3 regions of the Pantoea sp. SGAir0175 genome follow, and region 1 is predicted to be linked to each of the others. Evidence: predicted binding sites of a transcription regulator. Region 1 holds the regulator's gene; each other region holds the start of a gene.
The links. Region 1 encodes LexA, which represses DNA repair genes until DNA is damaged. Its sites were predicted from a motif close to TNCTGTATGTACATACAGNA; they were not measured.
Positions count from the first base shown of each region.

Region 1 (3,116 bases):
GGCGGCATGCCAGATCAGCAGCAGCCGGCTGCGATCTTTTGCCCCTACCGCTTCACCCGAGCAGGCTTCCACCGCGTAAGCAAAGCCGTCCAGCGCATAGGCAGTAAACGTCAGGAACATCAACAGCACCGCATTGACCGCAACCACATCCGGTCCGATGCGTGCACCCAGCAGGGTCAGCGAGGCGAAGCAGATCTGCAGCATGAGCGAGCGCAGCATGATGTCGCGATTAAGGCGAAATAACCGCGCCGCGTCACCGCGCCAGCTGTTTTTCAGCAGTTTGAAATCGATACCGCGCAGTTTCAGCACGCGCGCCACCATCCATAATCCCACTGCCAGCGTCACGTATTCGGCCAGCGCCGTGGCGGCGGCGGCACCGGCAACGCCCCAGTGCAGTTTCAGCACCAGCAGCAGATCGAGCAGGATGTTAACCAGGTTTCCGACAATCAGCAGAACCATCGGCGCACGCGCATACTGCACGCCCAGTAGCCAGCCGAGAATCACCAGGTTAGCCAGCGTAGCCGGTGCGCTCAGCCAGCGGATTTCAATGAAGATCTGCGCCTGCTGCTGGACTTCCGCGCTGCCGCCCATCAGCGTTGCCGCCAGACTACTGGCAGGAGAACGCAGCAGCGCCAGCAGCAACCCGGCGGCGAGGGCGATCAGCAGCGGCTGCATCAGTGCGCGCGCCAGTGCCTGTTTATCGCCGGCCCCGAAGGCCTGCGCGGTTAAACCGGTGGTGCTCATACGCAGAAAAAGCAGCAGCATAAAGATGAAGCTGGTTGCCGTGGTGCCTACGGCCACGCCGCCGAGGTAGATCGGGCTATCAAGATGGCCAATCACGGCGGTATCGACCACGCCGAGCAGCGGCACGGTGATATTGGAGAGGATCATTGGCAACGCCAGTCGCCACAGCGCTTTATCAGAAGAGGAAAATAGCTGCATCAGCCCCATCCCGAGGGTTACGGTGGTCGGCCTGAGCGAGCGCCTTACGGGCCGGGAACAAAAGTATGATTAGAGCAGACTGCGGACAGCGCGCGAGCGCCGCCGCAGCGGGGGAGATCAACCGGGTTTCAGAGCCACTCGCCGTTGCGCACGATGCCTACGGCCAGCCCTTCCACGGTCAGCGACTGTTCACGGGTATCCACGACAATCGGCTGGAAATCATTGTTTTCCGGCAGCAGCTGGACAATCGCGCCCTGCTTCTTCCAGCGTTTCACCGTGACTTCATCATCAATACGCGCAACCACCACCTGGCCATTGCGCACTTCCTGTGTTTTATGCACCGCGAGCAGATCGCCGTCCATAATGCCGATATCTTTCATCGACATACCGCTGACGCGCAGCAGGAAATCGGCAGAGGGTTTGAACAGGTTGGCGTCGACCTGATAGTGGGCTTCGATATGTTCCTGCGCCAGCAGCGGTTCACCGGCGGCAACGCGACCGATCAGTGGCAGCCCTTCACTCGCCTCTTCTTCCATCAGCAGGCGGATACCGCGCGATGCACCGGAGACGATTTCAATGACACCTTTACGCGCCAGCGCTTTCAGGTGCTCTTCAGCAGCGTTAGGCGAGCGGAAGCCCAGTTGCGAAGCAATTTCAGCACGCGTTGGCGGCATGCCGGTCTGATTAATATGGTCGCGAATCAGGTCATAGACCTGTTGCTGCCTGCTGGTTAACGCTTTCATCCCGCCCCCTGGTTGTTTATACAGTCGCTGTGAGTATATACAGGTATTGGCGAAATGAAAACCGAAACAGAGGGAAAAATCAGCGGCTTGATGAATGTGGAATGTTTATCGCAAATGCGACCAAAGCAGCGCGATCCAGACAAACAGAGCCAGTAAGATAGCCAGCAGTACCGCCGCCGAGCCCATGTCTTTGGCGCGTCCCGCCAGCGGATGGCGCTCCTGACCGATGCGGTCCACCACGGCTTCGATGGCACTATTAAGGATCTCAACAATGACCACCAGCACCACCGAGCCAATCAGCAACACACGCGTGATGACATCGACATCCAGCCAGCAGGCGATGGCAACCGCGACCAGTGCGGCAATCGCCTCCTGGCGAAAAGCGGCTTCATGCTGCCAGGCAGCGCGCAGCCCCTGCCAGGAATAACCGGCGGCTTTAATGATTCTCAGGAAACCGGTGACGTTATTTGCCATGTTGTGGAACCCTTAACTGTTTTTGACGTCAATGTCTGGGCGCGCGAGGTGGCACAGCCACAGATCTTCGCCGCACTTTCTGGTATGCTTGCCGCGCTTTGCTAACAAGAGGCTTCAAGTTGTCTATGTCAGGTTGGCGTAAACTCTATTACAAATTGTTGAATTTACCACTCTCTATTTTGGTAAAAAGTAAGGTCATTCCGACCGATCCGATCTCGGAACACGGTATCGATCCGACCCGTCCGGTGATGTATGTTTTGCCTTATGATTCAAAGGCGGACCTGCTCACGCTACGCGCACAGTGCCTGAAGCACGATCTGCCGGATCCGCTGGCGCCGCTGGAGATTGACGGCACCCTGCTGCCGCGCCACGTATTTATTCACGATGGGCCGCGCGTCTTCCCCTATTTCGTGGCGAACCCGGAGTCGGTCAAGCTGTTCCATGACTACCTCGATCTGCACCGCAACAATGCGGCGCTGGACGTACAGATGCTGCCGGTTTCCGTGATGTTTGGCCGTGCGCCAGGCCGTGAAATTCAGGGCGAACCGACGCCACATCTGCGTATTCTTAACGGTATACAGAAGTTCTTTGCCATCCTGTGGCACGGTCGCGACAGCTTTGTCCGTTTCTCACCCACAGTTTCACTGCGTCAGATGGCCACCGAACACGGTACCGATCAGTCGATCGCGCAGAAGCTGGCACGTGTCGCGCGCATTCATTTTGCCCGCCAGCGGCTGGCAGCCGTCGGCCCGCGTCTGCCGGCACGCCAGGATTTGTTCAACAAGCTGCTGCAATCCAAAGCGATTGAGAAAGCGGTTGAAGACGAAGCGCGCAGCAAGAAGATTTCGCATGAAAAAGCCCAGCAGAACGCCATCGAAATGATGGAAGAAGTGGCGGCGGATTTCTCGTACGAAGCGATCCGCGTGACTGACCGTGTGATGGGCTGGCTGTGGAGTC
Region 1 covers NZ_CP028081.1:3,734,621-3,737,736, forward strand. Annotated here, with positions in the region: gene dinF (MATE family efflux transporter DinF) at 1-942, opposite strand, end outside; gene lexA (transcriptional repressor LexA) at 1,071-1,685, opposite strand; gene C1N56_RS17500 (diacylglycerol kinase) at 1,791-2,159, opposite strand; gene plsB (glycerol-3-phosphate 1-O-acyltransferase PlsB) at 2,285-3,116, shown strand, end outside.

Region 2 (3,116 bases), 1.1 Mb from region 1:
CGCCAGGCAGTCGATCAGGGCATTGCGGCCTTTCACGCTGTCACAGGTGTTGCCAGTAACTGGGTTAGATTCACCCATGCCACGTGCAGAGATCTTGTTAGCCGGGATACCTTTAGATACCAGGTAGTCGACAACAGACTGAGCACGTTTCTCAGACAGTTTCTGGTTGTACTGGTCTGAACCGATGCGGTCGGTGAAGCCCAGAACCACAACAGAACCGTCTTTCGGATCCATTGAGCTCAGCTGGCTGTACAGCTGATCCAGAGCCTGCTGGCCTTCTGGCTTCAGGGTAGATTTGTTGAAGGTGAACAGCACGTCAGACTTCAGAGTGAAACGCTTGGTTTCAACAACCGGAGCCGGAGCTGGAGCTGGAGCAACAACTGGTGCAGCAGCTTCGTCCTGACCGAAACGGTAAGAAACGCCGACGCTCAGCATGCTGTTGTCTGGACGCGCACCAACGGTACCTGCGTCACCGATGTTGTTAACCCACTGGTAGTCCAGGCGAGTCGCCCAGTTTTTGGTCAGTGCGTATTCAACACCAACAGCAGCCAGCGGAGAAACGCCGGTGTCGTGGTTGCTGATGCGGCCGTTGTCTGGGTTGGTCTGAGTTGAATCAGCACGCCATACCATGCCGCCCAGACGGGTGTACACGTCCAGATCGTCAGCAATTGGGTAGCTCAGTTTAGCTGCCAGCTGAACGCCCTGTGCTTTGAATGCGCCATTGGTCACGTTGCCTTTGTTCGGCATACGGCCCAGCCAGTCGTAGCCCAGCTCGAAGCCCAGGTATGGGTTAGCCTGGTAGCCCAGGAAAGCACCTGCGCCCAGCTGAGATTCGTGAGTTGGACCGTCGTTGTTTTCGTAACCGTTACCGTAGTAACCAGTATCGTGATACTGAGACCAGCCCAGTTTAGCACCGGTATACCAAGTGTCATCTTTAGGAGCGGCCTGCGCTACGGTAGCGAAGCCAGCCAGTGCCACTGCAATTGCGATAGCTGTCTTTTTCATTTTGCGCCTCGTTATCATCCAAATAGGCAATGAGCAAAAAGGTTGCTCTTGGTTGTAATCCTTCGCCGGGTCTAAACGCTCGCTTATGACTCTACCGAAAAAACGGAGGTTATTGAGCACCCTGGCGAGGTAAAGTCTACAACGAGATTGGAAACTTACAAGTATGATGTGACGTCAGCGGATAAAAAAACAGGGATTTATACACACATTTTAACAAATGACATGGCAAAATTTTCGCTACCAGAAAAGAAAAATGCGGCTAAGCCATTGTCATAGCTGGCGGGAAAAGAATCAGTGGCTTAGCCGCAACTTTGTGAAAAAATAGCGTGAGAAAAATCTTAGTTTTACTTAATGAAACAAATCAGAGGGAATTTTTGCGCTGTTTGGCTGTCTGGACAGAGCAAGATCCCGCCCCTGAGGACGCATAATCAATCCCAGCGCTTCGCCTTCGGCGGCTGCCTGCTCAAGTTCCAGGCGCTCTTCATTGCTCAATTCATAAGGAATCCAGGCGAGTACCACGCTGTAGTTGCCGGTGCGCAACGCTTTCACCATGCTCTCAACCGTGCTTAAACGCTCGGATTCCGTAATATGCATACTCTTTTCCAGCGGTAATCCTGACTGCTGCATCCAGCTGCGGTTCAGTTTGTGCGCTGGCGTCAGCCACAGCTGCCAGCGTGACTGAGTGCTCAGCTGCTTGAGGACCGGCAGTAACAGCAGCGGCATGATGCCGGGCTGCTCGCTATAACGCAGTTCAGTAATACCACCCAGAGAAGGTTGCGTTAAGCCCGTCGCAGCGAAACGGTGAGCACGATCAGCAGGGCCAGAGTATTGAGTACGCATATTTTAATCACTCAGTAATGAACTGTATGAATATACAGTAATGAGTTCCTGGATAAAGATCAACCTCAATTTCTGAAAATGCCTCGCAAATTCCGCACAAGATCCGCGCGTTGCCGCTTTTATTCATTGAACAGCTAAATCGTTTTTTCTATCTTCTAACCAGATGAATCTCTGAGCTTTTTATAGGAAATTTCCCGCGCAAGGAATGAGGAAAAGGGGACGTTATGAAGATAAATAATCCGGTGGTTGAGCAGTCCAAAGCCCAGTTAGCGGCATTGGGAAAAATTGAATCGCGCACCCAGTTTGGTGGTTACGCGCTGGCGGTCGAAAAGGTGGTGTTTGCTTACATCAATGAGGATGCGCTCTATCTGCGCGCCAGCGAGGCGCTACAGCACTATGCCGCACAGCGCCCGCTGGAACCGTTGATATACCGCAAGCGCGGCATGCCGGTGACGCTCAGCTACTACAAAGTGGATAAACAGCTCTGGCAGGACGCCGATCAGCTGCTGCGCTTATCGGCCAGTTCGCTGTCTGCGGCGCGCGCCGAGGCGGCGAACAGACTTGTCTTGCTCAGGCTGAAAGATCTGCCCAATCTCAGCCTGCGCATGGAGCTGATGCTGCACAAAGTCGGGATCAATTCTGTTCGCTTGCTGTATGAAATGGGCTCGCGTCAGAGCTGGCTGAAGCTGCGGGCGGTGAATAAAGATATCGGCCTGAAAACGCTGCTGGCGCTGGAAGGCGCCATTTCCGGGCATCACCAGGCCGCTTTGCCGGCGGCGGTACGTGAAGAGTTGAGCGCCTGGTATCAGGAAACGCTCCGCCAGCACGCCGCGGCGGAGCGCCTGTTGCCTTAAGCGGCAGCGAGGGTGCGGCGCAGACGGGCAATTTCCGGCAGCAGCGCAATCAGCAGCCCCAGCTGCTGCAACACCAGCGGTGCCTGCGCCTCCTCACTGGTTTTCAGCGCGCTCAGGCGCTGCATCAGTGCCTGCTGCATCGTTTCCGCCTGCGCTTCGCTGACGCGATCGATCTGCAGCACATCCTCGACGAAGCATACCGCGTCATCTAAAAGTGTCAGCAGTTCGCCCTGCGTCAGCTGCTCCCGGTGCGCGCCCAGCGCTGAGATGTAGCTGAGAAACGAGTGGTTAAGGCACATCAGACGGAACGCATTCTCGCGCAGCGGCGGCTGTTGCTTCAGTTCGCCGCTGATATTGGACACCACGGACGCCAGTTCCGCATCGGCGTTGTGCGCGTCACGGCGCGCCACGCGGTAG
Region 2 covers NZ_CP028081.1:2,626,444-2,629,559, reverse strand. Annotated here, with positions in the region: gene ompA (porin OmpA) at 1-1,005, opposite strand, end outside; gene sulA (SOS-induced cell division inhibitor SulA) at 1,354-1,845, opposite strand; gene C1N56_RS12315 (TfoX/Sxy family DNA transformation protein) at 2,070-2,699, shown strand; gene yccS (YccS family putative transporter) at 2,696-3,116, opposite strand, start outside.
Region 2: the regulator LexA is predicted to act here: its motif matches at 1,866-1,885, upstream of sulA (SOS-induced cell division inhibitor SulA).

Region 3 (3,116 bases), 1.4 Mb from region 1:
CATCGCCGGCAGGACGATCAGCGCGGCAAAGGTCGCGCCGCCACCGACGCCCGCCACACCGGCTGAGCTCAGCGTGACAATACCGACCAGCGTGGCGATCCATACCGGGTCAAACGGGTTGATGCCCACGGTCGGCGCTACCATCACCGCCAGCATGGTGGGATAGAGGCCGGCACAGCCGTTCTGGCCGATGGTCGCGCCAAACGAGGCCGAGAAGCTGGCGATGGATTCCGGTACGCCCAGACGACGCGTCTGTGTCTCCACGTTCAGCGGAATACTGGCGGCGCTGGAACGGCTGGTGAAGGCAAAGGTAATCACCGGCCAGACTTTACGGAAGAAGCGCAGCGGGTTGATGCCGTTGATTGACAGCAGCAGCGCGTGAACGCCAAACATGATCGCGAGGCCGAGATACGAGGCCACCACAAAGCCGCCCAGCTTGATGATGTCCTGCAGGTTGGAACCGGCAACCACTTTGGTCATCAGCGCCAGCACGCCGTACGGCGTCAGCTTCATGATCAGACGGACCAGCTTCATCACCCAGGATTGCAGGGTGTCAATCGCTACCAGCACGCGCTCGCCTTTGGCTTTGTCATCTTTCAGCAGCTGCAGCGCCGCCACGCCGAGGAACGCGGCGAAAATCACTACGCTGATGATCGACGTTGGATTGGCACCGGCCAGATCGGCAAACGGGTTTTTCGGGATAAAGGAGAGCAGCAGCTGCGGCGTACTGAGATCCGCGACTTTACCAACGTAGTTGCTCTGAATGGCGCTCAGACGCGCGGTTTCCTGCGCGCCCTGTACCAGTCCCTCGGCGCTGAGGTGGAACAGGCCGGTCACCAGCACGCCCACCAGCGCGGAAATGGCGGTGGTAAACAGCAGCACGCCGATGGTCAGCACGCTGATTTTGCCCAGCGACGAGGCGTTATGCAGCCGCGCCACGGCACTGAGGATTGAGGCAAACACCAGTGGCATGACAATCATCTGCAGCAGCTGAACATAACCGTTGCCGACGATGTTAAACCAGCCAATCGACTCTTTCACCACCGGGCTGTTTTCGCCATAAATGGCCTGCAGTGCCAGGCCAAAGATCACCCCCAGCACCAGGCCGGTCAGCACACGCTTCGACAGGCTCCAGTTCTGGTTGCCGACGCGGTTTAACGCAATCAGCAGCGCGACAAATGCCACGATATTGATGATCAGAGGAATATTCATTGTTAACTCCTGAAGGTCGCCACGCGATCGCGCCGCGTAACCGAAAATAGCAGAGGGATCCTCTGTAACTGTCGCGGCATGGTACCAGTTGGCCCTGCGGGAACAATATATCTAAATCGTCTGGGTTATAACTAAATGGAATTTAAGGCGATTATTTCAGCAATTGCTGGCAGAAGGAAAAACACATCAGCGCGTACTGCCGTTCACCAGCCGGCCAATGCCGTTCTGCAGATTGTTGAACAGCTGCTCCGGCCAGCCGTTAGCGCCAAACGACGGCATACCGGGCGGAAACCACAGCGCATAGCCCACCAGAGCGAGGCACAGCGCGCGCTCCAGTTGATTACCTTGCTGGCTGTTGAGGATAGGCAGGCGAAAGCGCCAGCGGCACGGCCACAGCAACGGCACGCCGGCGGGCGTCAGCATATCGGCGACAATGTGGCTCAGATAGCCGAGCGTCATGCCCTGCAGGACATCCGCTGGCAGGAACCAGTCAGCCGGCACGTTAATCTGAAACAGCCACAGGCTGACCGCCACCGCCAGCAGGCTATGGGTAAAGCCGCGATGGCCAAAAGCGCGGGCTATTGGCTGCGACAGCCACTTTAGCCGCTGGCCCAGCACCGATTTAGGGTGATCGATATCCGGCAGCAGGCAAGTCAGCAGCGCAGCCGGCACCAGATGCCACCAGTCGGCACTGGTCATCACCGGCGTCAGTTCGGCGCGTTTGGCAAATATCGCACTGGCGATGGCAAAAATGATATGGCCTTCGGCCGTCATGATGGAACCTGGCTGCAAAAACTGTCGATGCATCCAGTATAGGGATTTATCCAGTAAATGAGAACGGTGACGCTGTAACGAAGAGTGAATTTTTTGCTGACCCGCGCCTGAAAAAAGCGCGGGAAATTAACGGTCTGGCTTACTTCTGCACCTGGCAACCGGGCGAAACCTCAGCCAGGCGTAACGCGCGATGCACACCGATCAGTTAAACAGATGTTCCGCCCGTAGCTGCGTCAGGTTTTCCAGTTGCATATTGGCCAGTGCCCAGCGCGCATCGTGGCGATGTTCGGCGGCAGGCACCACGATGGAACGCATACGCGCGGCTTTGCTGGCGATCATGCCGTTGAACGAGTCTTCCAGCGCCACGCAGTTGAGCGGATCAACCCCCAGCTTTGCCGCAGCATCCAGATACACCTGCGGGTGCGGTTTGCTGTAAGGCAGCGCTTCAGCCGAGGCGAGGGCGCTAAAGTAGTGACGTAAATTGAACATCTCCAGCACGCGTTCCAGCATCGCCAGCGGAGAAGCCGAGGCCAGCGCAATCGCCAGTCCCTGTTGCTGACACAGCTGCAGCGCCTGCTCTACGCCAGGCAACAGCGGCCGCGTCTCTTCAACCAGCGCCAGCGCGCGGGCAATAATGCGCTGAGTGACTTCGGCCTGATCCGGCCCGTTCCACGGCAGCGCTTCGTACCACATGCGCACGGTTTGATCGATGCGCAGGCCGAGCGTATCCGGCAGCTCGTGGCGGCGGCTAATATCCACATTCAGGCTGGCAAACACCTCCAGCTCGGCGCGATCCCATAGCGGTTCAGAATCAATCAGTAAGCCATCCATATCAAAGATAGCGGCCAGCACAGGGCGACGATAGGTCATACAACAGCTCCATTGACAGTTTGCCCTACCTTAACATGGGCGGCGGCGAAAACCGACTTACGGCAGGTTACGCATTTTTCAGGAAAATTTGCTGTAGTGCAGGTAGACTTAGGGCAAAACTACTGTTTGTGAAGGGAAGACACCATGACGTATCAACAGGCTGGCCGCATCGCCATCCTCAAGCGAGTGGCTGGCTGGGTGATTTTTATTCCGGCGCTGTTATCCACCCTTATCTCCATCTTAGGCTTCATGTTTAAACA
Region 3 covers NZ_CP028081.1:2,372,968-2,376,083, reverse strand. Annotated here, with positions in the region: gene C1N56_RS10990 (L-cystine transporter) at 1-1,212, opposite strand, end outside; gene C1N56_RS10985 (metal-dependent hydrolase) at 1,399-1,986, opposite strand; gene hxpB (hexitol phosphatase HxpB) at 2,188-2,856, opposite strand; gene C1N56_RS10975 (YniB family protein) at 3,001-3,116, shown strand, end outside.
Region 3: the regulator LexA is predicted to act here: its motif matches at 2,006-2,025, upstream of C1N56_RS10985 (metal-dependent hydrolase).